2 linked regions of the Mesorhizobium japonicum MAFF 303099 genome follow. Each later gene encodes a partner of the first gene's protein in a complex. Links are inferred from orthologs where the notes say so. Each region holds a gene or a part of one and is shown on either strand. Other genes may lie near its edges.

Region 1 (2,985 bases):
GAGACGGCCTCGATCAAGGACGAGTTCGGCGACATGCTGTTCGCCGTCGTTAATCTCGGCCGTCATCTCAAGCTCGATTCGGAAGCCGCGCTGAGCGGCACCAACGAGAAATTCCGGTCGCGCTTCCACTATGTCGAGCAGGCTCTTGAGAAGTCCGGCAACACACTGGAGAAGGCCACCCTGGACGAGATGGAAGCGCTCTGGCAGGAAGCGAAGAGCGCGAAATAGGGCCGATAGACCGACAATTCCGGAGGGAAAACCGCCTTTTTACTGGAAATTCTTCGGCTTACCCGTTGTTTTTACGACGCAATCGGCTTTCGATTTCTTCGCGGGCGCTTTGCGTGGCCTTGAGCGAAATGGTGGCGCTGCCGTCTTCATTGTCGGCGCGCGAAACGATATCGCCGTTGCGATACAGCCAATCGACAAGGCCGAACTGTGCCGGCTCGATCGTCACCGTCAGGTCTTCGAGCTCGCCCGCCATGCGTGTCTCGATGACCGCCTTCAGCGCTTCGATGCCCTCGCCGGTCACCGCCGATATGGCGATCGGCGGACCTTTGCTGCCATCCACGGCGTCGGCAAGCAGGCGGCTCCTGTTGCCTTCGTCCAGCAGATCGACCTTGTTCCAGACTTCGATCACACGCTTGGTGTCACCGGCGTCGACACCGAGGTCGGCCAGGATGCGCTCGACATCCTCGGCCTGCGCCGCCGTGTCGGGATCGGAGATGTCGCGCAGATGAATGACGAGATCGGCTTCGACCACCTCTTCCAGCGTGGCGCGAAAAGCCGCGATCAAATGCGTCGGCAGATCGGAGATGAAACCGACCGTGTCCGACAGGATGATCGGCGTGCCATGCGGCAGGCGCACGCGGCGCAGCGTCGGGTCGAGCGTGGCGAACAGCATGTCCTGCGCCAGCACGTCCGCTCCGGTCAGCCGGTTGAACAGCGTCGACTTGCCGGCATTGGTGTAGCCGACGATCGCCACCACCGGGAATGGCACCTTCTTGCGCTTGGCGCGGTGCAGGTCGCGGGTGCGACGCACCGTTTCCAGCTCGTGCTTCAGCTTGATGATCTTTTCCTGCAACTGCCGCCGGTCGGATTCGATCTGGGTTTCGCCGGGGCCGCCTAGGAAGCCGGCGCCACCGCGCTGGCGTTCAAGGTGGGTCCAGCTGCGCACAAGGCGGCCCTTCTGGTAGTTGAGATGGGCAAGTTCGACCTGCAGCGTGCCTTCCTTGGTGCGGGCGCGCTCGCCAAAGATTTCGAGGATCAGCCCGGTTCGGTCCAGAACCTTGGCATGCAATTCCTTCTCGAGATTGCGTTGCTGCACCGGGGTCAGCGGATGATCGACGATGACCAGTTCCGCGTCGTTGTCCTTAACGATTTGGGCGAACTCTTCGACCTTGCCGCTGCCAAGCAGGGTCGCCGGACGCGGATCGTTGACGGTCACGACAGCCGTATGGACTGGGTCGAGATTGATGGCGCGCGCGAGGCCGACCGCCTCGTCATGGCGAGCGTCGGCCGAGCGCGTCAGCCGTGGGCGGTTGGTGTCGTCGTCACCGCGCGGCTGGCGGGTAAGCACGGGCACAATGACGACAGCCCGGGTCGGCCCCTTGGCTTCCGTCCCGGGATGATGCGCTGGTTTTCCGCGAACCGTGGCGTCCGCGTCCTTTTCACGTGCCAATCAGGCGCCCTGGCTTTCCTCGCCATCGAACATCTGAACCGGCTGGCTCGGCATGATCGTGGAAATGGCGTGCTTGTAGACGAGCTGGGAGTGACCGTCGCGGCGCAGCAGCACACAGAAATTGTCGAACGAAGTGACCACGCCGGTCAGCTTCACGCCGTTGATGAGGAAGATGGTGAGCGGGTTCTTGCTCTTGCGAACTGAATTCAGGAACAGGTCCTGAAGGTTTTGCGATCGTTCCGCCATTGTTCTTGTCTTTCGCCGATCCCCTTCGGTTTGCAGGCCAATGCGCCAAATTAACGGGCACATGTCAAGCGCACAAACACCGTCTTGTCGTCAGTAACGACAAGCAGAACGAGATATATTGATGTTCATTCCACCTGTGCGGTTATCAGGCTGGACTTTTTTCCGCAATGTCAAAAAAGGCTTGCCGTAACGAAAGTGTCACTGAGCCGGGGTGCCCGTTGGCCACCGGATCGCCGTCAATGGCCACGACCGGCATGGCAATCGTCGTGGCGGAACTGATGAACGCCTCGCGCGCCGCCTTGGCCTCGGCGACGGAAAAACCGCGCTCCTCGATCTTCAGGCCGAGCTTGGCCGCGACTTCGAACATCGTCGTGCGGGTGATGCCGCGCAGGATGCCGTGATCGGCCGGCCTGGTGACCAGGACGCCATCCCGGGTGACGATCCAGGCGTTCGACGAGCCGCCTTCCTTGACGTTGCCGTCGGTGTCGACGAACCATGCTTCCTGCGCACCGGCTTCCTTGGCTTTTTGCTTGGCCAATACATTGGGCAGCAGTCCGACGGTCTTGATATCGACCCGGTCCCAGCGATTCTCTGGCACGGTGATGACCGCGATCCCGGTTTCGGCTCGCTTTGCTCCAGCCGCCGGATCGGCCTTTCTGGCTGTGACCACCAATGACGGCTTGGTGTCCGCCGACGGGAAAACAAACTCGCGGCTGGCGACACCACGCGTCACCTGCACATAGACAAGGCCGTTGACGACGTGGTTGCGATTGACCACCTCGCGCAGGATCAGCGGCAGCACGTTGCGCGCGACCGGCCAGGCGATCGACAGTTCGGTCAGCGAGCGGTTGAGCCGGGCAAGATGGCGCGGCATGTCGACGATGAAGCCGCGCGCCACCTCGCAGACCTCGTAGACGCCATCGGCGAACTGATAGCCGCGATCCTCGATATGCACGGAAGCGTCCGCGTGAGCGACGTAGCGCCCGTTGACATAGGCAATGCGCGGCATTGGCGACCCCTGGAAAAATCTCGGGCTTTCTTATGCGATTCCGCCGCCGCCG
Region 2 (3,306 bases), 1.4 Mb from region 1 along the record:
AACTAATTGATTTTATTAATACTTTTTTGACAATCTGCTTGCTTTAACGAATCGCTGAGCGCATGGTGAAAGCGAGGGAAAACCCAGTCCGCTGGACAGGAGTTTGCCATGCACAACTACCCGATCGAACTGCGTGACGACCTCAATCGCATGCTGATCAAGACCATTTACGATCTTGGAATCGTCAACGTCCCGGTCCTGGCCGCTGGACTGGCCAGCCGCCATTGCGACCTGTCGCTTGCGGACGCCGAACGGCTGGTGCTTGGCTTCGCCCAGCTCTACGCGGCACCGATCGAGTTCGACCGCTCAGCATGCGACTGGCGGTCGAGGGCACCCGTCGGCGCAGACAATAATGGCCTGCTGCTCGACATTGTCGAGAACGAGTTCGGCCGCGCCGCCTGACGCTCACCCGGCAGGTCTTGGCTGATCTGGCTGCACGGATGCCTCAATGCGCACGCGGCTGGATCTGGCCGCGCCTCGGTCGCGTGGGCGCAGCCAGGTTCAGTTCGTGGTTCAGCCCAGCTTCACCTTCGGCTCGCGTGCCCAGAGGCGCAGGTCGCCGAGCCTGGTGATGAAGCCCGCGACATCCTTGGCGGATGCAAGCGGGATCACCGCCTCGTCCTCGACAACTCCGGCCTTGTCCAGCAGTGGTGCCGCCGCCTCGACGAAGCCGATGAATTTGCAGTGCGCAAAGGCGTCGGCGACGAAGTCGCGGGCGGTCGATTCCCTCAGCAGCCCGGCCATTGCAGGCTTTGCCGCCAGCAGCGCAATGGCGTCGTAGAGAACAGACGGCGCGCCGGCGATCATCTGCTGCGCGTCCATCCAGCTGCCGTCGCTGGCCTTGGCGCCGCCGACCTTCGGCGCGATGATCTCGAACTTGGCGCCGGCCTTGGTCAGCGCCTGCTTCAGAGCATTGAGCAGAGCTGCGTCGGTGCCGTCGGTCACCAGGATGCCGAGCTTGCGTCCCTCGAAGCGGCCGGGGCCGTTCTTGAGGATGCTGAGCGCGTCGGACGCGGGAAGGTCGGTGCGCGTCGGCGCCCCCGCATCGGCGGGCTTCGGCATCGCCTTCAGGCCCAGCGCATCCGCCACCTTGCGAGCCAACGCATCATCGATATTGAGGAGGTGGGATACGATGCGCTCGCGGATGACCGGGGTGTGCACCTTGCTCAGTTCGAAGGTCAGCGCCGAGGCGATGTGGCCTTGTTCCACGGGGTGCTGGCTGATGTAGAATTGGCGTGCCTGGCTGTAGTGATCGGCAAAGCTTTCCGCCCGCAGGCGGGCCTTCGGTCCGGCTTCGGCTTCGGCAAAGGATCGGAAGCCCTTTTGCGGAGATTCGCGCGGGCCTTCATCCCATGAATTGGGCTGGTAGTTGGCGCGGCCCACCGGGTTGCGCATCGCCATGTGCCCGTCCTGCTGGAAAGTGTGGAAGGGGCATTTCGGCGCGTTGATCGGGAGGTGGGTGAAGTTGGTGCTGCCCAGCCGTTTGATCTGCGTGTCGAGATAGGAAAAATTGCGGCCCTGCAGCAGCGGGTCGTTGGAGAAGTCGACGCCGGGCGGCACGTTCTGCGTCATGAACGCCACCTGCTCGGTCTCGGCGAAGAAATTGTCGGGCATGCGATCGAGGACCAGTCGGCCGACCGCGATCGGCGGCAGCACCTCCTCGGGGATGAGTTTGGTCGGATCGAGGATGTCGAAGTCGAAGCTGTCGGCGAAGGCCTGGTCGAAGAGCTGCAGCTGCAGTTCCCATTCGGGGAAATTCCCGGCGTGGATCGCGTCCCAGAGGTCGCGGCGATGGAAGTCGGGGTCGGCGCCGTTGATCTTGACCGCCTCGTTCCAGGCGACCGACTGGAGGCCGAGCTTCGGCTTCCAGAGGAATTTGACGAAGGTCGATTCATCCTTCGCGTTGAGCAGCCGGAAAGTGTGGACGCCGAACCCTTCCATGAAGCGCAGCGAGCGCGGGATGGCGCGGTCGGACATCGCCCACATGATCATGTGCATGCTTTCCGGCGTGAGCGAGATGAAATCCCAGAAATTGTCGTGCGCGGTCTGTGCCTGCGGGAAATCGCTGTTGGGCTCGGCCTTCGCGGCATGGATCAGGTCGGGAAACTTGATCGCATCCTGGATGAAGAACACCGGCATGTTGTTGCCGACAATGTCCCAATTGCCTTCCTGCGTGTAGAGTTTTACGGCGAAGCCACGGACGTCGCGGGCAAGATCGGCGGAGCCCTTATTGCCGGCAACGGTGGAGAAGCGCACGAAAGCCGGCGTCTTTTCGCCGGCGCGCTGGAAGATGTCGGCGCGGGTGTATTTGGCCAGCGATTCATAGGTTTCGAAATAGCCGTGCGCGCCATAGCCACGCGCATGGACGACGCGCTCGGGAATGCGCTCGTGATCGAAATGGAAGATCTTTTCGCGGAAGTGGAAGTCCTCGAGCACGGTTGGCCCACGCGCACCGATCCTCAGCGAGTTCTGGTCGTCCGAGACAGGGCCGCCCTGTGCGGTGGTCAGTACGGCTGTCGAACCGGACGCGGTCTGGTGCAGTTCGCCGCCTTCGCCGCGCTGCAGTTTCTGATCGTGGATGGTCGCGGCCGTTCCGGCCAATTTGGATGCTTGCTTCGCCATGACTGAAAATCCCTGGGTCAATGCGCGGGCTGCGCTGGTTCCTCAATCTCTGGGGTGGCAATGCGTTCCCCGCCGATTTCAAATCCGCGAATGAAGAAAGGCCGCCGGTTCGACGGCGGCCTTCTCTTTAGAAAGCAAAGTACCCTCAGAGGTTCTTGTTGATCGCGGCCGCGGTCTTGTTGGTCGCGTCCTTGACGGCGGACTTGGCGTCGCCGACGGCCTTCTGGACCTTGCCCTTGGCTTCTTGCGCCGCGCCTTCGGCGCGCAGGCGGTCGTTGCCGACGGCCTTGCCGACGCCTTCCTTGGCCTTGCCTACGGCCTCATTGGCGAGACCCGAGGCCTTGTCGCTGGTGCTTCCCATGGAATGTTCCTTTTTGCGAATTGTCTGCCTGACCGGCGAGGACCAACGTCGCTTTGTCAGGAAGGTTCCGCATGTCATGAGCGCAGCAAAACGAAAAGGCCCGCCACCGACGCGAATCGTGACGGGCCTTCTGGAGTAGGTCGGGCGTCCCGCCGCCCGGCCTTTTGCAAAACCTTTCAGGAGGACGATCGTTCCATCACAACGAGAGGCCCGCGGGCTTCCGGGCTTACGAATCAGCCAGATCTTCGGCACGAGGCCGCAAGGCCTCGCCTGTTCCTGAAGCTGTCGCCAGGCCTTCGGCAGGCCGGGCCGAGCGGGTCGCA

Evidence for each region.
Region 2: the proteins of hfq (region 1) and MAFF_RS09410 are in contact, whole or in part, in a crystal structure (PDB 3VU3), measured with the Escherichia coli proteins. The link is inferred for Mesorhizobium japonicum MAFF 303099 from one-to-one orthologs.

What each region holds. Positions count from the first base shown.
Region 1 is NC_002678.2:288,455-291,439, reverse strand. What follows is about bases 302-2,965. They hold hfq (RNA chaperone Hfq), read right to left. Parts: upstream 1,925-2,965; coding sequence 1,679-1,924; downstream 302-1,678. Other genes in these bases: MAFF_RS02640 (D-amino-acid transaminase), read right to left, coding at 2,070-2,933; hflX (GTPase HflX), read right to left, coding at 302-1,678. Outside these bases: mazG (nucleoside triphosphate pyrophosphohydrolase), read left to right, coding at 1-228; more of hflX, read right to left, coding at 287-301. UniProt on the Escherichia coli protein: RNA chaperone that binds small regulatory RNA (sRNAs) and mRNAs to facilitate mRNA translational regulation in response to envelope stress, environmental stress and changes in metabolite concentrations.
Region 2 is NC_002678.2:1,718,812-1,722,117, reverse strand. Bases 69-3,053 are described here. They hold MAFF_RS09410 (catalase), read right to left. Parts: upstream 2,623-3,053; coding sequence 514-2,622; downstream 69-513. Other genes in these bases: MAFF_RS09405 (CsbD family protein), read right to left, coding at 2,768-2,983; MAFF_RS09415 (hypothetical protein), read left to right, coding at 109-402.